Linked DNA regions of Planctellipticum variicoloris. The main gene of each other region encodes a partner of the protein of the gene in region 2 in a complex. Links are inferred from orthologs where the notes say so. Each region holds a gene or a part of one and is shown on either strand. Other genes may lie near its edges.

Region 1 (11,271 bases), 5.4 Mb from region 2 along the record:
GGATTGATCAGGCGGATGGCGGTCGACGATTGCGGTTCCGGATTGAGTGGCAGCACGCTCATGATCGGTCGCGGCGGCGCCGCGGGAGGAGGCGCCGGGAACGGCGGCTGGGCGGAGACGATCCGGACCGCCGGCGCCGGCCGGGTGATCTGCACGGACAGCGAAGGGCTGGAATAATAGCCGCCGTACCAGGGATACGGTGCGTAGTAGGCCACGGGGGGCGGCGGACCGTAGTAGCCCCCCAGATAGACGCTCACCGGCGGACGACCATGCCAGTGATTGTGGCGATGCGGCTGGGCAAACGCCGCGGAGGACGCTCCCGCGAACAGAACAAGCAGGACGACGAAGGCTGCGACGCGCATGGCGAATTCCTTTTCTGACCCGTGGCCGATCGAAAAGGGTAGGCGATGCCGCGGGAAAGGCAAGAGGAGTTTTCGGCATGTCCCGGATGAGGCGACATATGCCGGGCTGACGAGGCTCAGCGGATTCGGCGCAGGTTCGGCGCGGAATCGTCGGCCGGTTCTTCTTTGGCGTCGACCGCGGAGAACAAAAGGAATCACCCCGGCCAGAGGGACTGACCGGGGCGATGGGTGTTGATGTCTGAGGGGGACAATCCTACTTCCGGAACATCGGGCTCCCCGGATCGCCGCGGGAGAGGAGATACGCCAGAAGATCCAGGACTTCGGTTTCGTTGAGGGGTTTCAGCAGATCCTTGGGCATGAGCGACGTCGGGGCGGGCCGGAGCTCTTCGATCTCGCTGCGGGGAACCTCGACGACCTTGGTCGAGTCTTCCGGATCGGTCAGGATCGTGACGCTGTTCTTCGTTTCGCTCACCAGCCGGCCCGTGTAGGACTTGCCGGCATCGGTGACGAGGAGCGACGCCCGGTACTGGTCCGAGACGACTTTGTTGGGATCAATGATCGACTCCGTGAGGTCTTTCAGATTGAAACGGCCTGCCAGTTGAGTCAGGTCGGGGCCGGTCGCCCCGCCGTCGCCGGCGAATCGATGGCAGATCACGCAGCGGGTGGCGGCGAACATCTTTTCGCCGTTCTTGAAGTCCCGCCCCTTGAGCTTGTCGCCAAGTGCGACGACTTCTTCGCTCGTCCAGTCATGCCCCGGGCCGGCCGGTTTCGGGAGTTCGGGTCGTCGGAAGGGTTCGCGGGCGCCGCCCGCTTCGATGGCAAGTCGCTCCTTCTCGGTCGCATTTTCAAAGGCATCGCGGTCGATGTTCTTGAGGAAACCCTGATAACTGGCGCCGCCCGCCTTGGAGCGAGCCTCCTTGAGAGCGTCGAAGTAGATCTTACGATCGGCGATCGTCCAGCCGGTTTTGAGATTTCGCAGCGTAAAGAGCAGCTCCAGCTTCTGCAGATCGGGCTGATTCTCGATCATTTTGGCGATTGAGCCGCCGTACCCTGGATTGCGGGCCAGAAGCGCGGCAATTTCGCCGGCGGACGGGGCCGGCGACGGACGGGTCAGCAGCGGCATCGACCTGGCGGCGACCTCGGGGGATTGCACCGCCGTCAGGATCATGCACAGCTCGCGATTGAGCGCGTCGGACTTGGCCGGGTAGAAGGGGATGAGCGGCTTGGCGATGTCGGCCAGCACGACGGGATCGGTCGGTTCGCCGAGCCGGATCAGCACCAGCGACAGCGCCCGCAGCCCGTCGAGCTGCTGGCGTTCGGATAGTTTCGCGAACTCCAGCCGGCCGAGCGCATTGAGCAGGTCGATCTGGGCCGGCTTGTCGGCGACTCGGGCCAGAGCGACGATTCCCTGGATCAGTGCGTCCGGGTTCTCTTCCGCGAGGACGCGGCTCCGCCAGGCCGCCGGATCCTGCCATTCGAGAGCCACGCGGGCCGCGTAGCGGATGTGGCGGTCAGCATGGCTGAGGTGCGGATAGATGAAGCTCACGGCGGCCTTCGCATCGGCCTGGCGGGACTGATACGTTTCAATCTTCCGGCGGAGAGCCCGCAGGTCCGCGCCGGCGGCATCGGTCAGCGTTGCCGGGGCGGTCGATTCGTTGCCGACATAAGTCACGCGGAAGAGTTCCGATTGCGTCCCGCGTCCGCCGACGGTGAAGTAGAGCGCGCCGTCGACGCCAACGGCAGCGTCCGTGAGGGGCAGCGGCGTGCGGGAGACGAATTCTTCCTTGGTCGCGCGATAGCTGGCGCCCTCCGGTTCCATGTGGATGGCGTACATCGTCCCGAAGGTCCAGTCGAGGATATACAGCGCCCGCTGGTACTTCGCGGGGAACTTCGTCCCGTGGCCGAACTCGACCCCCACCGGTGAGCCGGGGCCGATATCAATCATCTGCGGCAGGCTGTCGACGTAGTACGTCGGCCATTTGCCGGTGCCGCTGCGCCAGCCGAACTCGCTGCCGCTGGTGGCGTGGACGACGCGAGTGGGCCGGTACCACGGCATGCCCATGTCCCATTCCATGTCGGCATCGTAGGCGAACAGCTCGCCGTCGGCGTTGAACGCCATGTCGTACGGATTGCGATAGCCGCTGCTGAAAAACTCCCAGTTCTTGCCGTCGGGGTCGGTCGAGGCGATCCAGCCGCCGGGGGCCAGGACGCCGCGGGCGTGCCCGTTGGCATCCCACTGCCGAGGCAGCAGCAGGTCCTCATCCCAGTTGGGAGAGAGCCGGCTGGAGGCGTGTTCGGGGAGTTTTGCGTGCAGCGGCTCCGCGCGCATCCCCCCCATCGTCTGCGGATCGGCGTTACGGATCACATCGAACGGCGGCAAGGTGTGATTGCCGGAGATGAGGTAGATCGATTTTCCGTCCGGCGAGAGTCGCAGCGCGTGCGGGCCATGTTCGCCCCCGCCGCGGATTTCCTTCAGCTTGAGCAGTTCGTCGAACTGATCGTCGTCGTTGGTGTCGCGGAGTCGGTACAGGCCGCTCCCCGGTCCGCCATTCACAGTCACGTAGAGGCTGTTGAACGCGAAGAGCATCCCCTGTGCGCCGCTGAGCTTGACGTCGAGTTTTTCGACTTTCGTCGGCTCACTGCTGCCGGGAGCGGGCGGCGTAATGCGGTAGAGCCCCTTGTCTCCCTGGTCGCTGGCGATAAACCGGCCTTTGCCGTCGGAAACGAGGCAGACCCAGGAGCCGAGCTCGTCTTTGGGGACCGTGAAGAGGCGTTCGGCCTGGAAGCCGGGGAGCAGGTTGAATTTACTGTCGCCGTTCGACGCGAGGGAGAAGACGTCGCCCCAGGGCTGGACACCAAGCTCACCATGCGTCTCGACGGCCAGTTTTTCGGTCGAGTCCTTCGAGGCAAGGACGGCCCAGCTCTCATCGGTGACCAGGTAGGAGGCCTTCCCGGCCGCGTCGGACAGGACGACCTTCGCCAGCGCAGCGCTGATTCCGCCATCATTCCAGACTTCGAGGATCAGGGTATTTTCGCCCGATTTGAGCGACTTCGTCAGGTCGAGCGTGGCGGGCGCCTGCCACTCGTCACTGCCGCCGACTTTCTGGCCGTTGAGCCAGACGGCGACGTGATTGTCGGCCGAGACCTTGATCCAGGCGGATTTGACGGCGGCGGGAAGGGTTTGCTTAAGGAAGTAGCGGGTGTCCCGATTCGGCCCCCAGATCCAGGCGGGGACCGGCCCGGCGCTGAAATCCGGGGCCGTGCTTCGCGCCGGCGACTTACCGTCGACAACTTCCGGGACCTGAGTATAGACCTTGCCGTCGACGGTATCGGCGGCAGTCAGCGGCCCCGTGGCGAGGCTACCGGCGAGGAGGGACCAGACAGCCCACGAACGACACTTCATGCTGCAGACTCCGAGGAATGGCGGCGGTTGGAGACGCCTGGAAAGATCGCCAGAGATTGATGGGTATGGTAGCGGCCGTCTGGACCGCGGACTACCGAGGGACGGCTTCGACGAAATCGCCGGCTACGATCGTGAGGCACGCCGGACAGTGTCTGGATTTGGAATGCCGCTCGCTTTTTCACGCTTTCGCAGCAGAAACTGTCTGTTCGCTATAACGTCTTGTTGCCCAGGCACTTGCAAAAGTGCGCCATAGTCGCGGTCGGTGATTTAGCCCGCATGATTCATCAAGCAGTTCATCATTTCGACGTCGGCTCGGTCCGAGAGCAAGCGGCCATCGAACGGTGATCTGCGCCGGGCGGCGCGCAGAACGCCCCCCTCCCCGGGAACGTCGAATGCTGATGTCGGGTCCATGGCAGCGCGACTGGAGAAGGCGTCAGGGGCTGCGCGGCCAGGCGAGCACCGCCTGCGAGATCCAGCGGTACTCGTCTGTCGACGGCCAACTTGCGCTCAACCGGCCCCCACACGGCGGGCGCTGACCGTGATCTCCGCCGCAGCCTTGATCAGACGCTGATGCCACGTCGTGGCGAACCCCTCGCCCAGCGGATCCTCGCGACGACGACGATTGAACCAGCCTCGCCGGTGAGCTGCGCCCGGGAGACCTCGATTCGATCGGTTTTCCGGGGTGGAAATCGAAGGCCAACGGCAGCAAACCCTGTCAACTCACCCCCGGCCTATTTGTGGCGTCGAAGTGCTGATGTGACAACACCTTCTACGCCGCGGGACGCCGTTGTCCTGGAACGGGGTGAATCATTCGGGCTATGGAAACCGCATTCCTGATCGTGCCGGTCCTGATCGCGCTCATGGTGGCGATCCGGATCGGCGCCGGCGTATTCGACCACAGCCGGATCAATGCCTACGTGGCGTCGCTTGGCGGCGAACTCCTTTCCGCGCGCTGGTCGCCGTTCGGACCCGGCTGGTATGGCGAGAAACGGGAGCGGATTTATGCCATCCGGTATCTCGACCGTGAAGGTCACGAGCACAGTGCCTACTGCAAAACCAGCCTGCTGGCGAGCGTCTACTTCACCGAAGACCGGATCGTCCGCCAGTCCGCCACCGCTCCCCCGGAGCGGGAATCGCTCGTCGAGGAGAACCGTCGGCTGCGTCAGGAGATCGCCCGTCTCAAACGCCGGCTCGGGGAGGAGTGAGGCTGCTGTAGCGTGCGGCCAGAACCAGCGGGAAGGAAGTGAGGGATGTCCAGTTCCGGAGGGATCTATCGCCCCTCCGGGGCGCAGGAGGCATGGAACATGAGCTTCTTCTCTGGCGATCAGCGATAAGCGATCGGCCTTCTTCTTCCGGCTATTCGCTATTCCCTGCTCGCTATTCGCTCCTGCCTCACCTCAGCCCCACCGGCTGCAATGGGCACTTGGCGGCGATGAAGGATTCCCGGCGCTCATCCGCGGCAAACTCCACCGTTACTGTCCGGTGCCGGGACATCCCGGAGACTTCGACGACCGTTCCCAGGCCGTACCGCGGATGCCTGACCTGCATCCCCAGAGCGAAGCCTTGCGGCAGTTCCGCGGCCTGCAGCACTCCGCTCTGCAGCGCTGCTCCCGTGGTCAACAGAGGGCGGCCGTCGCCCATCGCCGCCCGCAGGGCCGAGAGGCGGTCGGCCTTGTCAGCAACGGTTGTCGCCGGCGGGAGTTTCTCCCGGGCTCGCAGCGGCCGCGCCGGTTCTTCTTCGACGTCGTCCAGCGGAAAGTCCGTCCCGCCGCAGTCGCGATGGATCGCATCGACTTCGTTGAAGAAGTCGCTGGGAATCGTGCTGAGGCTGCGGCCGTGCAGTTCCCGCCGGAGCGTGTGCGTCAGGACGAGACTCTCCTCGGCCCGCGTGATCCCGACGAACAGCAGCCGGCGTTCTTCTTCGAGCTGCGAGGGATCGTTATTCCGCAGCGAGCGCTCGTGCGGGATGAGGTTTTGCTCGACGGCGACGAGGTACACGCAGGGAAACTCCAGTCCCTTCGCCGCGTGCAGCGTCATCAGGGTCACCGCTCCGGATTCCGCGTCCAGGCTGTCGAGATCCTGCGCCAGGCTCGCCGATTCGAGAAAACCCGTCAGCGCCGGAATGTCATTCGCCGGCTCGCGGGTGGTCTGTTCGTCGTACTGCCGGGCGGCGGAGATCAGTTCGTCGACGTTCGACTTCCGCTGCATGTCCTCTTCGGAGGCATCCACCGTCCAGTGATGCCCGTAGCCGGTCCGCGCCAGAACGGCTTGCAGCAGATCGACCACCAGCCCCGTTCGCGCGACGTGGGCCAGTTCGTCGATGAGGTCGGCAAACTGCCGCAGCGCTGCCGCGGCCCGCTTGGGGAGCTTGGGAATCCGGCCAGCGCTCCGGGCGACTTCCAGCATGGGAATCTGCACTTCATCGGACCAGCGGAGCATCCGGTCGAGCGACGTTTTGCCGATGCCACGCGTGGGGACGTTGACCACGCGCTGAAACGCGGCCCGGTCCTGCGGGTTTTCGATCAGCCGCAGATAGGCCAGCAGGTCCTTGACTTCCGAACGCTCGTAGAACGCCACCCCGCCGGCGAGCTGGAAGGGAATCTTCCGCCGGGCCAGCGACGTTTCGAGCGAGCGGGACAGCGCGTTGACCCGGTAGAAGATTGCGAAGTCCGACCAGCGACGCTGGCCGGACTTGACCAGGTCGTGGATCTCGGCGGCGATCGAATCCGCTTCCTGCCGGCCGTCGTCGTACCGGCGAAACTCGACCGGGGCGCCAGCCGGGCGGTTCGACTTCAGCGTCTTGTGCTTTCGCTGGCGGTTGTGGGCGATCAGCGTGTCGGCGGCCCGCAGGATCTCCGGCGTACTGCGGAAGTTGTCCTCCAGTCGGACGACGCGGACCTGCGGAAAGTCCCGTTCGAAGCGGAGGATGTTTTCGATCTGGGCGCCGCGCCAGCCGTAGATCGACTGGTCCGGATCGCCGGTGGCGCACAGATTCGGCAGCTCCTGCGAAAGCTGGGCGACGATCTGATACTGCGCCCGGTTGGTGTCCTGGTACTCGTCGACGAGGACGAACCGGAACCGCCGATCCCACATCCGCCGCAGTTCCTCGTGCTGCTGCAGCAGAATCGCCATGTGGACCAGCAGGTCGTCGAAGTCGACGGCGTTCGCGGCCAGCAAACGCTTCTGATATTCGGGATAGACGCGCGAGACGACCGATTGAAAGTGGTCGCCGACCCGTTCCTGATACATCTCGCGATAGCGTTCGGGAGTGATCAGTTCGTTCTTGGCCTGACTGATCCGCTGCCCCACTTTGGCGGGCGGGAAGTGTGTCGCGTCGATGTCCTGGTCGTGCAGCACCTGCTTCAGGAGCTGGTGTTGTTCGGACGTGTCGAAGATCGAGAAATTGGCTTCCAGCCCGACGGCCCGGCCCTGCTCGCGGAGCATCCGCGCGCAGAACCTGTGGAAGGTGCTGACCCAGACGCGCGAACCGGGGAGCAGTTTCTGCACCCGTTCGGCCATCTCGCGGGAGGCTTTGTTGGTGAACGTGATGGCCAGGATGGCGCGCGGATCGACGCCGCGCTCGATCAGCCGCGCGATCCGCCGGGTGATGACGCGAGTCTTTCCCGATCCGGGGCCGGCCAGAACCAGGAGCGGTCCCTCGAAGTGCTCGACGGCTTCCCGCTGACTCGGCGTCAGATCATCCGCAGCGGACACGCGATTCACTCCCTTGCGACCATTCGTCATTCCTGACCGACCAACAGTTTACGCGGCAGGCGTCCCGTTGCCTACCGGCGTTGCCGGCAGAGACTTTTGGGGTGGCCGGGGCTGGACCGAAGGGAAGCCCCGGTCTTCGGTCGCAATCTCAGCCCGGGGCTTCGCGACGACGCTCCAGCCCCGGCCACCCGTGAGTGGAGAATTGAGCCTCGCGCGAACAAGCCGGCGATTTGCGTCCGCCCCGGCGCGCCGGTACCTTGATAGATTCGACGGGATCGCCCGCTTTCACTCTCGCCTGCAAGGTTGACTCTTATGTTTCGTCGGTTGCTGCCCGTCTGGGCGCTGATGCTGTCCTGTCTCGTTGGTTGCCCGTCCGCGCCGGCTCCGGAGAAGAAGGTGGAGGGCGAGGTCGCCCCCGCCGTGACGGCAACTCCGGATGATGCTGCCGTCATTCAGACGCTTAAGGATGCAGGGGCGCAAATCCAGCTCAACAAAGATCAGCAGGTTGTGGCCGTCGATCTGGTCGACGTTTCGATGGAAGACGCCGCCAAGGCCACGGAGCTGTTGACGGAGATTGCGCGTCTTCCTGAAGTGGAGGTGCTGCGGATCTCGGGTCCGGGGGTCAGCAACGAGACCTTCAAGCTGGTCGCGGGACTCAAGAAGATCCGCGTTCTCGAACTGCGCAACACGAAGGTCAACGACGAAGGGGCCGCCATCGTCGCCGGCTTCAGCAACTTGACGAACCTGCTGGCACGTCGGACGGACTTCACCAGCGCCGCGCTGGACACTCTCTCGGCCCTCAAGAACCTGCGACAGCTCGACCTGCGGTTCACGAACATGTCCGATGCAGGGATGGCGGACCTGAACAAGAAGTTTCCGAATCTGACGTCGCTCAAGCTGGAAGGAAGCAAGGTCACCAGCAAAGGGGTCGAGCCGATCAGCCAGTGCACGAAGCTGACCGAGCTGAATCTCTGGGGGGGCAGTTTCGACGACGCCAGTCTGGCACAACTCAAGACGCTGACGAACCTGACCGCGCTCGAACTCGACGACACTCGTCTGAAAGACGCCGGCCTGGAAGCCCTCGCCCCGCTCAAGAAGCTGAAGTTTCTCTCGCTCGTGCGAACTCAGGTCGGCAACAAGGGGATTGCGATCGTCAAGGAGATGAAAGACCTCAACCGGCTGCTGCTGCGGGATACGCTGATCCGCGACGACGGCCTGGCGAATATCGCCGACCTGACCGGTTTGAAGGAACTGGACCTCAGCGAAGGGATCTTCGGCGATTCCGGCATGAAGCACCTGGAGAAGCTGACCAACCTGGAGACTCTGAAGCTCTGGTCGACCGGCGTGTCGGACGAAGGGCTCAAGTCGCTCGTCGGGCTGAAGAAGCTGCGAACGCTCAGCCTGCAGAACACCCAGGTCACGGACGAGGGGCTGAAGGGGCTGTCCGGTCTGACGGAGCTGGAGGATCTCAACCTGGCCGATACGCAGCTCACGAACGAAGCTCTGAAGACGGTCGCCGGCTTCAAGAAACTGAAGAAGCTGAACCTGAGCAACAGCATCAACTTCACGAGCAGCGGGGTGGAAGAGCTGAAGAAGGCTCTGCCGGAATTGGCGGTTTCCGGGCCGTAGCGGGTGGCTGGAAGCGAAAAGGGAATAGCGAGCAGGGAATAGCCGGAGGAGAGGGTGACGCTGCGTTGCCCCCTTCTCCAGTTTTTCGTTCTTCGACGTCGGCTCGGCCCTGGTGCAAGCGGCCATTGAACGGCGATCTGTGCGGCGCGCAGAAGCCCCCCCTCCCCGGGAACGTCGAAGCTGATGTCAGGTCCGCGGCCGCGCGACGGGAGAAGGCGTCAGGAGCTGCGCGGCCAGGCCAGCACCGCCTGCGAGATCCAGCGGTACTCGTCTGTCGACGGCCAACTTGCGCTCAACCGGCCCCCACACGGCGGGCGCTGACCGTGATCTCCGCCGCAGCCTTGATCAGACGCTGATGCCACGTCGTGGCGAACCCCTCGCCCAGCGGATCCTCGCGACGACGACGATTGAACCAGCCTCGCCGGTGAGCTGCGCCCGGGAGACCTCGATTCGATCGGTTTTCCGGGGTGGAAATCGAAGGCCAACGGCAGCAAACCCTGTCAACTCACCCCCGGCCTATTTGTGGCGTCGAAGTGCTGATGTGACAACACCTTCTACGCCGCGGGACGCCGTTGTCCTGGAACGGGGTGAATCATTCGGGATGGGCTTTCTCGCCGGTTCAGTCGACGTGATGTTCGCCGGCGGCCAGATGCTCGGGCAACCGAGCAGCGTCCCGCACGGTGGTTCCGACCAGACTGCTGCTGCCAACCGTTCGATGAGGCGATACCAATACAGTCGCAGCGGCCAAAGCCGAGCGTCAGCAGCCACACGGGAACGCCGTGGGTGGCCAACAACAACGGATACGCCAGTTCGTCCACCGTTCCGGCCATGTCGGGGGGGGCGCGAAGCTGGGACGCAGCCAATACGCCTCGCCGCCGGCCAGCACCAGTTTACGGGGCTTCACGCCGGGACGTTTGCGGGATACACGTCCAAATCCGTAGAGGCCGCAGCCTGGTGGGAAGCCCGTCGGGAACCGTTCCGGGGCGATCCCGGCCCAGCCATCCACGAAGTCCCGCAACGCCGCCGCGTTCTCCCGGAGATCGTCGTACTGCGAGGGACATGGGAATTACAACAATGCCGCCCGCCGGCTTCCCGGTTTCTCAATACCTGCAATCCGGTAGAGTCAGGGAGTTTCGGATTTCGTGCTTTCTCGCTCGGCGAGCTCATACAGCGGACGATGCCGGAACGGCGTCTCCAGGATCAGCAGGCACAGGCTCGTCAGATACAGCCGGCCCGCTTTGTCCCCGAACTCTTCGCCGACGCTCAGCGGCTGTTCCGGCTTCCAGCTCCCGCGAATGTCGCTCCCCGCCTTGGTACTCCCCGAGGTCGCCTGGGCCTTGAGTACCATCTGCCGGGCGGCTGCATTCCACGTCTTCCAGTCATCCCCGCCCAGGTTGTGCAGCACCTGCAGCGTGTAGTACCACGAATAAACCCGGCCGGTGGTCGACGCCTCCGGCCGATTGCGATCCAGCATCAGGAAGTGAACGCCCTGCTTCATCCGTGGGTCATCCGCGGGCCAGCCCAGCCATTGCCGGCAGAGCAGCCCCTCCGCGGTCAGCGCCGGAGTTACGGCCCCGGCCGCCGAGTTCGGCTGATACTTGTAGCGACTGCCCCCCTGCTCCGAGACCGAATCCAGAAACCCCGACGCCCGTTCGTACTCTTCCTGGTCGATCTCAATGCCCGCCATCCGGGCCGAGTGCAGCGCCATCAGCGCCCAGCTCGTGACCGACAGGTCCCCGACCATGTCTTTGCTGATCGGACGATACTTCCAGCCGCCATGCTGCGGGTGCTGGGCGAACAGCAGGTAACGCACCGCCTTTTCCGCGGGCTCCCGCAGGCTCTCGTCATCCGTCAGCGCCAGCGCCTCGCACAGGGCAATGGTCGCCATCGAATGCGCGTAGAACGCCGGCAGCCGCCCTTCCTCCTGCCGCTGGTCGTGCAGGTCCCCCGTTTCCGGGTCCTGATTCTTCGTCAGCCATGCGAGGCCACTCGCCACCACCTTCTGATAGTCCCCTTCCAGGTGCGTCTGCCCCGCGCCGAGGAACGGCAACAGGGCCAGGGCCGTGGCGCCAGTATCGGTCCGGACGTACGACGGAGCGGCGTCCGGATACCCCTGGTGCAGCTCCCACCGACCGTCGCTTCGCTGTTGTCGGACGAACCATT
Region 2 (11,175 bases):
TCGGTGCGGGCGATCAGATGCACGCGATTCTGATGACGAGCCGTCTGTTGCCCGTGTGCGGGGTGCCGCGTCAGCAACTGGAACTGCTAGCCCGAATCGCTGCCAGCCTTTCCGGCTCGCTCCATCAGCACATTCGCCACCATCACCAGTCGGCCCAGCTTCAGTTCACGCAGGTCCTGCTGGAACTGCGCGGAGTGCTCGATGCTCTGCAGGCCGATCCCATTCGCGTTATGCAGGAGTTTCTCGAACGCGTGGTGCAGCTCGTCGAGGCCGATCGCGGCATCGTGTTCCTGATTTCGGACAGGCACGGTTCCGGACTCGCTCCCGCGGCCAGAATCGGCCAGCCCCTTTCCGCCGGCGCCGAACCGGTCTGGCGGCGACATGAAGAGGCCATCGCCTGGGCGGGTTTCAGGGCGCAGCAGCAGTCGTCCTTTGATTCGGCGCAGCTCAAGCGGTTCCACGTCGACAGTCTGATCGGATCGGCCCTGACGATTCCGATCATCATTGACGACCGCACACCCGGGGTGCTGTGCCTGACGCGATCGAGGAACACTCCATTCGCCGCGCATCTGCAGTCGCTTCTCGAAAACGCCGTCGATGTTTTTACGACGGTGATGAATCGCGGACTGGAGGCGCAGGAGTTCGAACGCCAGGCGCGCGAGGATGGTTTGACAGAGCTCGCCAATCGCCGCGAGTTCGATCGCCAGTTGCTGCGGGAAGTGGAGGCCGTCCATGCTCAGCAGGTTGAAGGGTGCTGCCTGCTGCTCCTTGATCTCGATCGATTCAAGAAGGTCAACGACGACTACGGTCATCAGGGGGGGGACGAAGTCTTGCGGATCACGGCTCGCGTCCTGAAGGATCGCGTTGCCCGGATCCGCTCCGGCGACCGGGTGCTGCTCGCCCGCTACGGCGGCGAAGAAATGGCGCTGATTCTCCCGTCATTTACGATGCAGGGCGCTTTAAGAGTCGCCGAGCAGATCCGCGAGGCGATCGAAAAAACTGACTTCCGCCACGAGAACCGCTCGATCCATGTCACGGTCAGCATCGGGGTGGCCAGTTGCCCGCTCCACGCACTGAATGCGCCGGATCTGCTGGAAGCCGCCGACACGGCGCTGTACCAGGCGAAAGCACGCGGGCGAAACCGGGTTTGCGCCGCAATTCAGTCGCCGCTGGTCGAGTCCGGATCGGGGATTCTGGGCTGAATCGGTTCCCGGACTCCGGCAGCAACTCGGCGAGCCGCTGGGTGGACGCAGCGCCGATGGATATGGCACGATGCTGTGGCCGGCCGTTGCGGGGCCGGCCGCGTGTTCCCCACGGCCATTCTCCGGATGCTGTCTTTCCATAATGTCGGACTTCCCTGTTGCTGCTGCCGCGCCCCGACCCCGCGGAAAAGTCATCGCCGTCATGCCCGCCTACAATGCGGCGCTCACGCTCGAACGGACCATCGCCGATATTCCGCCGGGCTCCGTCGACCAGGTCATCGTCGTCGACGACTGCAGTCGCGACAATACCGTGGAGGTGGCGGAGCGGCTTGGTTTGACCGTCGTCCGGCATGAGAAAAATCTGGGCTACGGCGGCAACCAGAAGACCTGTTATCGCCTGGCGCTCGAGGCCGGCGCCGACTACGTCGTGATGATTCACCCGGACTACCAGTACGACAGCCGGGTGATCCCCGTTGCAATCGAAATCATCCGACTCGGCATCTGCGACTTCGTCATGGGATCACGAATCCGCACCCGGCGCGAGGTCCTGGACGGGGGGATGCCCCTGTACAAGTATCTTGCGAACCGTTGCCTGACATTCATCGAGAACGTCGCCCTGGGACAAAATCTGGGGGACTTCCACAGCGGCTTTCGGGCCTACCGCCGCGAGGTCCTGGAGACGATTCCCTACGAACAGAACTCGAACGACTTCGTTTTCGACACGCAGTTTCTGGCGCAGTCGGTCTATTTCGGATTCAAGCTCGGCGACATCCCCGTTCCCGTCCGCTATTTCGATGAGGCGAGCAGCATCAATTTCCGCCGCAGCGTGACTTACGGTCTGGCGACGCTGGGCGTCATGGCGCTGTACGGGCTGAAGAAACTGGGGCTGTCGCGGTCCCCCCTCTTTGTGAGAAAGTTGACTTCGTCGGTATAATTGACGAAGCCGTCTCCGCCCCGCCTGCCTCGGGATTTGCCTGTCGTGGATCAGCCTGCTGCTCTGGAACTGCTGCTCGCTACGCACGAGTTCCCCTGCCGTTTTCTGTTCAAGGCCATCGGTCGGACTGACGGCAGCTTTGCCGAGCAGGTTGTGGCCGTGGTGCGGGCCGAGCTGGATCACGATTTTGACTCGCCGTTTTCGCTCAAGCACACGGCGGGCGGCCGGCACGTCTCGGTGACGATTGAACCGTGGATTGAGACCGCCGAACAAGTCCTCGCCGTCTACGCCTGCATCCGGACTGTCCCCGGGCTGGTCATGCTGATGTAAGTCGGGCTCGACGAGTCTGCCGCGATTCAGCCGGCTGCAGAGTCTCCGCGGTTTCTCCGGCCGCGAAGAACAGCTCTCGCATCTTCTGTTCGCGAAACTCGAAAATCCGCGCGACGTCTCCCTTCACGGCCAGTGCATGCACGAGCGTTCCGCCAGGCACCGCATACTCCACCTCGTCCGTCATCAGCGTCCCCCCGTTCCGCTCGACGAATGAATGCCGATGCCGCCAGAGCCGATACGGCCCCTGAACCTGCTCGTCGACGAATTGCAGCGGCGGCTCCCAGCCGGTGATCTCGGTTCGCCAGCGAATGGGAAATCCGTGCAGGCGCAGCCGGTAATCGATCAGCGCCCCGACATGCATCGCAATGGGCGGCGGTGTTTCCACATGAAAATGCAACAAGGGCGGCGTGATCGCCTCCAGATTGAACGCGTCCGCGAAGAAGTCAAAAACGTCCTCGCGCCGTCGCGGAAGCCAGATCTCCGCCCGCAACAGAAATATTCCCGGAGTCACCGGATGTCGCCCCAGACTCACGGCCATCACGTCTCTCCCACAATTGGAATTTGAGGGAGTTATAGGCAGGAACGACGGGACGGCCACTCGCAGCAGTTGCCTGTCCGGCTCTCGACTCGCGTTTACTTCGCGTTCGCCTCGCGTTCCAGTTGCTCCCACTGCAACCGACCAACTTGCCACATCCACGCCGGACCGTAACCGGCACGCGGCCCCCATGTGTTTGCGACCGCTGCTCGCAGATGCCGTCGGGCTTCTTCCGGATCGCCTTCGGCCGCGGCATTCAGGCCGATATACAGTTCCGCGTAGAACAGCCGCTTTTCTCGCTCGGCGTCATCCAGCTTCGCGGCGGCAATTCCGTCGAGGATCTGCCTGGGGGTGATTTCCCCGGCGAACAGTTTGTAGACCGCGGGGAACGGCTCGCGATCGTCTTTCTCGTACTTCAGCAGCTCCTTGCGGGCAGCATCTTTGCCATGTGCTTTATATTGGGACAGATACCGCCAGATCCCGTTCTCGCGGTCGACCTGGTCGAAGGCGTGGTACTTGCCGAACTGGGCCGCGGCGGACTCCGCCTTGCCGGCATAGTAGTACGCAATCCCCAGCCGCCAGTGAGAGGCATCCAGTTCCGGATCGAGCCGGACCATTTCTTCGTAGTCCTGCACAGCTCCGGCAAACTGGCCGAGAAAGAACCGGGCGTCCCCCCGGCGGGAGTAGGCGTCGCTCCCCTTCGCGTCGGCTGCGATCCGTTTCGTCATCGCATCGACAGTCTCCTGCCACCGCGCGACCTCTCTGGCCTTCTGGTCTGCAGAAATCGGCGCGTCCTCTGCGTCGACGGCCCCCAGCGCCAGCAGAGCAGCCAGAACTCCGCCATATGCCGTCCCAAGTCGAATTCTCATCCCGTCGTACTCCTCGGATCTGGCTTTCCGCGTTCAGCTTATCGCTTTCCGCTCTGAGCCATTCCGCCAGACTGACATTGACATCATGGCCCGCAATCTCCACAAAGCTCACCGGCGGAATGGGTTTGAGGCGCGACCGACTCCGCTCGCCAGGCCATTTCGACCATTGCTGGGAGGATGTTCGTGTTTCAGAACGGATTTCTGGGCTACAAAGCCTCATTCATGCTCGACTTCGTCGTCGTGGCCCTGGTCCTGATCGTCCCCATCCTGCTGTTCAGTCTCTATTCGGTCAAGGTGCGACGGCAGTTCTCGCGGCATAAGAACCTGCAGCTTCTCCTGGGAGTCGTGCTGCTGTTCGCCGTGGGGGCGTTTGAATTCGACCTGCACTTCATTCAGGGAGGCTGGGAGAACGTCGTCGCCAAACACGAACCGCCGCTGACTCCCGAGCAGCTCGGCACCGTTCGCATGCTGCTCCGCGTTCACCTGATTTTCGCAATCAGCACGCCGTTTCTGTGGGCGACGACGATTTTCCTGGCGCTGCGGAGGTTCCCGAATCCGCCGACACCCGGCCCGCACAGCGGTCTGCACAAGATCCTCGGCTGGCTGTCGACGGTGGATATTACGCTGACATCCGTGACGGGACTGATCTTCTACTGGTTCGCCTTCGTGACGAAGTGGTGAGGTGTCACCGGTTCACGATGACGTCGGGTTGCTCGATATTTCTGGCGGTTCATTGGGAAAATCGTCCAGCATCAACTGCAGGAGATGGACATCCAGCAGTCGACCAAATTTTCGCCCCACTTGCTTGAGCGTGCCAACTCTCCTGAAGCCCATGCTTTCGTTGAGGTGCAGGCTTGCCAGGCTTTCTTCGGCCACTCGGGCGATTACGGTATGAAAGCCCAGAGATTTCGCGGTTTGGAGGACCGCCTCCTTCAGCGAACGTCCGATTCCATGTCCACGATACCCGGTTCGGACGTAGGTCGTTGTTTCCACCGTGTCCACATAGGCTTGCCGCTCCGACCATCGACTGAGTGATGACCAGGCGACGACGGTCCCGTTCATGCACGCAACCAGGACGGGATGCCGCTCATCGTGCTGCTCCATCCACGCGCGACGTTCCTTCAGATCCTTGGGTTCGGTATCGAATGTTGCAGTCAATGTTTCGATCGCCTCATTGTAAATCGCAGTAATCGCCTCCAGGTCGCTCAGTTCGGCGCGACGGATTTCCACATGACAAGTCACGATCCGGCTCCTGTCCCTGCATCCTGATTCTGGTTTCTTCCCAGTTCAAATCCTCACAAAAATCCGCTGCCGGTAGAGCCAGAACACGAACAGCCAGAAAACCAGCAGGACGCTGCAGGACTGCACGATCGGGGCATATTGCGATCCGACGAGGCCGTAGAGTTCGAACAGTCCCGTTCCGAAATGTCTGGTCAGCGTTTGGGACGTCCAGCCGCTGAGCGTCTGGCCCATCACATACAGCAAAATCGAATTGGCCCCCGCCACAATCAGCGGGTACCCCAGCCACTTCCAGCCCAGACCGTCCATGACCGCGTAGAACAGCGACAGCAGTAACAGCGTCCAGCCGGCGCTGTAAAGGACCCAGCTCGGCGTCCAGATCCGCTTCACCACCGGGCAGACTCCGAGCACGCCGAGCCCCCAGCCTGCGCCCAGCAGCAGCAGGCCGCCGGCGATCAACACGCCGAGTACGCGCAGCCGGCCGGGCGTCGTGCGAATGATCTCGCCAGTCATCAGCCCGAGCAGCATCGTCACCAGCGACGGAATGAAGTTCAGCGTCGCGTAGCCTCCCTTGTTGAATTCGAACGGCTTGCCGTCCGGCTGCCGGAAGCGGTTCAGGAGCCAGACGTCGAAGTTCGCCGCCGGGTTGGTCCCCTTTTCCCAGTGCGCATTGAAGCCCGGCAGCCGCTGCCAGCCAGGTTCGACGCCGACCGTCGCCAGATTGAAGTCCGGAGGAGGCAGCGGCGTCATCGCAAACCAGCTCCAGTATCCGCAGAGGATCACGACGCTGACGATCACCTGGACCCAGCGCGGTCGATCCCAGAGGAGGAACAGGAAGAAGTATCCGAGGCCGATCTGCGTCAGGACATTGACGAAGGTGAAGTTGGTGCTTGACGTGCCGTTGGAGCTGAGCGCGATTCCGAGCAGGATCAGCACGATGGAGCGGGCCCCCGCATGCAGCGCCATTCCGCCCCACGAGTGTCCCTGTTTCTTGCGTTTGGCGTAGGAGTACGCCATCGAGACGCCGACCATGAACATGAACGACGGCTGGATCAGGTCCCAGAAGGAGCACCCGACCCACGGGACGTGCTCGAAGTAGAATGCCAGGCGCTGAAACTCGGCGCTCATCGTCAGCGGAAAGTTTCTGGCGGCCGCCGCGATGCCGAAGCCATTGGCGGCCAGGCAGATCATGACGAAACCGCGGTAGGCGTCGAGCGAGGCCAGGCGGTCGTCGGCGGGTTTACCGGCAGGCGCAGTCTTGGCGGCAGGGAGCGGCGGCATCGGGCGGGACCTCCAGCGGGGGAAACCGGCAGAAGCCGGTATTGTGAGCTTGCGCAGGCTGGAGAAACAACGGGCAATCAGCTCCGGCGGCCAGTTTGCCTGCTGCAGTTGCGTGCGATGCGCACGGCGCGGGTGACACAAACTTTTCGGACTGGTCGGAACTGATCTGCAATCCGCTAGGCCGCGCCGCGCTCGGCGGCGGTTCCGCCGGTGTCGGCGATCGCCAGTTTCTGTTCCAGTTCATGGATTTCGGCCCGGAGCTGCCGCAGTTCCGCTTCCTTGAGATCCAGTGCGGTCCGGAGCTTCTCCAGGCGGCGGTTTGGCGGGCCGGCGATCAACCGCTGGATCGCCTCCAGCACCAGCAAAGCGCGCCAGCCGCGGGTCATCGCCCCTTTGAATCGGTAGGCCTTCGTCATCTGCTGCACGCGCAGCAGACTGCCCAGTCGGAGGGCACGGACGAATGCCAGCAACGGTAATAGAATGATCGCCAGGTCGACCCAGTGTTGGCGGCAGTAGTCGAGCTTGCGGTCCGTCGCCGACACCATCACGAGGAATTCCAATGCGAAAGTCAGCCAGATCAGGCCCCAGGCGGCCTGCATGGCGGCGTGGAACTGGAGATTCCCGGCGATCTGGTTCGCAAACAGATGCTCGATGGCCAGCAGCGGCAGGACGAGCACCGACAGCAACAGGATCGGCAACCCGATCGCCGACTTCAAACGCTGCTCCAGAGCCCGTCCCGCCTGGACCCAGCCCCAGGCGGGGAGCCACAGTCGCTGTCCGGAAGCGACATCGCGGACTCCCAGCCTTAAGGGCGGGAGCAGGCAGCACCAGACGAACTGCCTCAATCGCGTCTGCCCGGCCTGCCAGCGAATCAGCAGCTCGGCCCAGTAGACCGGATAGATGATGCAGGAGCCGATGATGCAGCCCAGCAGAATGGCAGCGTACTCGCCCCGATCATGTCCGTAGAAGTGCAACAGGCCGCCAAAGAGGACCAGCGAGGCCAGCGACAGTCCCCACATGGGGGCCGCAAACACTCGATCGAGCGGATCGATGTCCGGTCGTTCTGCTTCGGCGTTGGAAGGCGCGCTGGGTTGCATGGCGGTCCTTGTCCTCCTGGACCGCTGATTCTCCGGCAAAGCCCTGCTCGGGCTCAAGTCCATTTCCGGATCGCGAAGCGCACTGCGTCTCAGCAGATCGCCGAGTTCGGGGGATGGGGGTCGTTCTCGCAGACACCCTCGCGTGAAGCGGCCTGTTCGGAATCGCCGATCACGGGTTTCCGAATGTACTGCGCCAGGAGCGTCGGCAGGTCCCCGTTGCACAGTTCGTTGGCGGCCTTCTGCAGCCGTCGGTCGATGAGTCCTTCGCGATCCAGAATCGGCACGAAGACGTGGGGCCAGGTCCCTTCGCGGCGCACGACACAGGCCTTCTGTTCCAGGCGCTTCAGAAGTTTCTGCACGGTGGCGAAGTCCGAGATCGTCTGCGCCGGGTAAATCGTTTCCGTCAACTCTCGCACGGTGGCTTCTTTGCGAGCCCAGAGCTCGCGCAAGATCGCCAGTTCCGCGGGGGTCACATCCTGAGTATTCCGGGGCATGTTGCTGCTCGGCTAATGCGCCTGCGAGGCAGGCTGACGCGTGGCAGGACATGCAAAGAGGATCCACCCGCTGACAATGTCAGGAATGGATAGCGTCCGGTGGTCATGGCTGGCATGATGGCAGGAGCGAACTGCCTCTTGCATCAACTTAAAGTAATGCCCGTACGGGGTGCTGCAAAGCGCGGAAAGGTGATTTTCCTCACAGAAGCCGTGTCTTGCGCAAGAAGCGCAGCATTGAAATTCTATTGTGAGAACTGTTCGCTTTGTGCCGTGACAGCGACGGGCGGTTTTCTCCTTGTGATTCCCATTGTTCGAAAGTTTATGCCGTAGTCCTCCTCGTCTTCGACGTTGGAAACGCCGTGGCGTTTCGATCTGCAGACTTGACCAGGAAGCGAACCTTCTCAATGTCTTCCGAGCATCCCCGATCACCGACCTGTCCGTCGCCGGTCGCGCGGTCCGGGCGAACCTGGCGCCGCTGGTGTCTGTACCAGGCCGGCTGGTCCGCCTTCTACTTCCTGCTCTACGCGCTCTCAATCGGCCCCCTCTACTGGTACTGGTGGGAGGCCGCTTTCGCGGGCGGATCCGAATGGGTGTTCGTCTTTTACGGCCCGCTGGCGGTCCTGGCCGAGTTTTGCCCGCCGTTTCGAGACGTCATCAACGCCTACATCAACTGGTGGATTCTGTCCTGAGCGGGATCTCGCCAGCCGACGACACCTGAATCGGTCAGTGGAATGTTCTGGGTTATTTGGAGCCCCGTCGGCCCTTGCCCCCTTTGGCTTTCCGTCGCGCGGGCTTCGCATCGGCAAAGCCGGGCGACTCTTTGAGCTGAACCATCTGTCCAACCTGCTTCTTCAGTTCCAGAATCCGGTCCCGCAGTTTCGCGGCTCGTTCGAACTCCAGGTTCTCGGCGGCGGTCAACATTTCCGCTTCCAGTTCGCCGAGGTACTCTTGCGTCACAAACTGCGACTCGTCGGCGGCTCCAGCGGCTTCCTGCACAATCCGCCGGGCTTCCACCTCTTCCTCGATTCCCCGGCGGATGGCCTTCTTGATCGTCTCGGGTGTAATGCCATATTGCGCATTGTACGCAAGTTGCAGCGCCCGTCGGCGATTCGTCTCGTCGATCGCCCGCTGCATGCTCTGAGTCACGGAATCGGCATAAAGGATGACTTCCGCATTGGCGTTTCGTGCCGAGCGGCCGATGGTCTGAATCAAGCTGGTTTCGCTGCGCAGGAAGCCTTCTTTGTCCGCGTCGAGAATGGCCACCAGCGAGACTTCCGGCAGGTCGAGTCCTTCCCGCAGGAGATTCACGCCGACCAGGACGTCGTGCTTCCCCTCGCGAAGCTGGCGGAGGACTTCGACGCGTTCAAAGGCATCGAGCTCCGAGTGAAGCCATGCGCAGCGAACGCCTTCCTCCTGGAAGTATTTCGTCAGATCTTCTGACAATCGCTTGGTCAGGGCGGTGATCAGGACGCGTTCCCCGCGGCCGGCGCGCAGCCGCACCTGCTCCAGCAGATGGGCCACCTGACCGCGGGCCGGATGAATGTGAATCAACGGATCGACCAGGCCGGTCGGTCGGATCACCTGCTCGACGATTTCGCCGCCGGTCTGTTCGAGCTCCCAGTCGCTGGGGGTTGCAGAGACCAGGATCGTCTGGTGGCGGCGCTGATTCCACTCGTCGAACTTCAGAGGCCGGTTGTCGAGCGCGAGAGGGAGTCGGAAACCGTGTTCGACCAGCGTCGTCTTGCGGGCGTGGTCGCCGTTGAACATGGCCCGGATCTGCGGCACCGTCACATGGGATTCGTCGACAAACAGCAGGTAATCTTTCGGGAAAAAGTCGATCAGCGTGTAGGGCGGTTCGCCGGGCGCCCGTCCCGAGAGCGCCCGGCTGTAGTTTTCGATTCCCGGGCAGAAGCCTGCCTCCCGCAGGAGCTCCAGGTCGTGCCTTGTCCGCGCATTGAGCCGCTGCGCTTCCAGCAGCTTGCCTTCCCTCCGGAACTTCTCGAGCTGTTCGGCCAGTTCCCGTTCGATCTCTGCGCATGCCGCGGCGACGCGCTCTTCTGGCAGGACATAGTGCTTGGCCGGGTAGATGTAGACTTCGTCGAGCTGTTTCACGTCTGCGCCGGTGACGCAATTGATGAGCGTCAGCTTCTCGATCTCGTCGCCCCACAGCTCGATCCGGTAGGCGCACTCTTCGTAAGCCGGCCAGATTTCGACGACGTCGCCCCTGACGCGGAAGTTCGCCCGCTGGGGCGTTACGTCGTTTCGGCTGTAATGAATGTCGCAGAGCTTCCGCAACAGCTCGTCCCGGTCGATGCTTTCCCCGACCCGCAGGGGAATCATCATTTCCAGGTAGTCCTTGGGGGACCCCAGGCCGTAGATGCAGCTCACGCTCGCGACGACGACGACATCGCGCCGACTGACCAGCGCGCTGGTGGCCAGCAATCGCAGCCGGTCGATCTCTTCGTTGATCGAGGAGTCCTTTTCAATGTAGATATCCCGCTGCGGGATGTACGCCTCCGGCTGGTAGTAGTCGTAGTAACTCACGAAGTACGAAACCGCGTTGTGCGGAAAAAACTCGCGGAACTCGGCGTAAAGCTGCGCCGCCAGCGTCTTGTTGTGTGAGAGCACCAGCGCTGGCCGCTGGAGCTGCTGGATCACGTTCGCCATCGTGAACGTTTTTCCGGAGCCGGTCACGCCCAGCAGGACCTGGTCGCGCTTGCCTTCGCGCAAACCGCGCACGAGGGCCTGAATGGCCTTGGGCTGGTCGCCCGCGGGGGCGTAGGGGCTGGCGAGCTGAAATTCCGGCATAGTTCACCTGGGGTTCGGCCGTTCCGAAGAATCCTCAGAATTCTATCGAGTTCGATCCGGACGCACCGGTGAACTGACACGATCTCGTTCATCGCTCCAGGATTTCCCGCCGCGTCGGGCTGACACCAGTTCCCGCGGTCTGCATGATGGATGGCGACGGCGATGCTTGCCGTCCACTTTCCGACTGACAGGACACCCGGATGAAGATCACGTTTCTCGGCGCCGCGGGCGAAGTTACCGGCAGCCAGCATCTGCTGGAGACAGATAAGCTGCGTGTCCTGCTGGACTGCGGCATGTTCCAGGGGCACCGCGGCGAATCCCGCCGCAAGAATGAGACCTTCCGCTGCAATCCGCCTGCGCTCGACGGGATGATCCTGTCGCACGCC

The links.
Region 1: the proteins of uvrB (region 2) and SH412_RS24675 are in contact, whole or in part, in a crystal structure (PDB 7EGT), measured with the Thermus thermophilus proteins. The link is inferred for Planctellipticum variicoloris from one-to-one orthologs. Residues at the interface, in WP_096411307.1 of Thermus thermophilus: Glu23, Leu25, Arg26, Asp27, Gly28, Glu29, Arg30, Phe31, Arg55, Glu326, Asp327, Phe328, Glu379, Ser382, Gln383, His398, Gly400, Arg401; in WP_096412145.1 of Thermus thermophilus: His654, Arg656, Phe657, Gln666, Asp668, Glu669, Lys680, Arg681, Leu682, Ser683, Lys685, Tyr686, Ala687.

Annotation. Positions count from the first base shown.
Region 1 is NZ_CP130886.1:6,305,065-6,316,335, forward strand. The notes cover bases 4,819-7,833. They hold SH412_RS24675 (ATP-dependent helicase), read right to left. Parts: upstream 7,480-7,833; coding sequence 5,158-7,479; downstream 4,819-5,157. Other genes in these bases: SH412_RS24670 (hypothetical protein), read left to right, coding at 4,819-4,970; SH412_RS24680 (leucine-rich repeat domain-containing protein), read left to right, coding at 7,792-7,833. In the rest of the region: SH412_RS24660 (hypothetical protein), read right to left, coding at 1-362; SH412_RS24665 (c-type cytochrome), read right to left, coding at 616-3,765; more of SH412_RS24670, read left to right, coding at 4,584-4,818; more of SH412_RS24680, read left to right, coding at 7,834-9,108; SH412_RS24685 (prenyltransferase/squalene oxidase repeat-containing protein), read right to left, coding at 10,232-11,271. UniProt on the Escherichia coli protein: A helicase with DNA-dependent ATPase activity. Unwinds DNA duplexes with 3'-5' polarity. Translocates on single-stranded DNA with 3'-5' polarity. Initiates unwinding more efficiently from a nicked substrate than double-stranded DNA.
Region 2 is NZ_CP130886.1:912,655-923,829, forward strand. What follows is about bases 8,257-11,175. They hold uvrB (excinuclease ABC subunit UvrB), read right to left. Parts: upstream 10,790-11,175; coding sequence 8,723-10,789; downstream 8,257-8,722. Other genes in these bases: SH412_RS03615 (hypothetical protein), read left to right, coding at 8,386-8,670; SH412_RS03625 (MBL fold metallo-hydrolase), read left to right, coding at 10,990-11,175. In the rest of the region: SH412_RS03565 (GGDEF domain-containing protein), read left to right, coding at 1-1,202; SH412_RS03570 (glycosyltransferase family 2 protein), read left to right, coding at 1,405-2,136; SH412_RS03575 (YbeD family protein), read left to right, coding at 2,182-2,466; SH412_RS03580 (SRPBCC family protein), read right to left, coding at 2,453-3,004; SH412_RS03585 (tetratricopeptide repeat protein), read right to left, coding at 3,100-3,870; SH412_RS03590 (DUF420 domain-containing protein), read left to right, coding at 4,054-4,551; SH412_RS03595 (GNAT family N-acetyltransferase), read right to left, coding at 4,564-5,112; SH412_RS03600 (acyltransferase family protein), read right to left, coding at 5,158-6,390; SH412_RS03605 (hypothetical protein), read right to left, coding at 6,567-7,487; SH412_RS03610 (BlaI/MecI/CopY family transcriptional regulator), read right to left, coding at 7,577-7,981. UniProt on the Escherichia coli protein: The UvrABC repair system catalyzes the recognition and processing of DNA lesions. A damage recognition complex composed of 2 UvrA and 2 UvrB subunits scans DNA for abnormalities.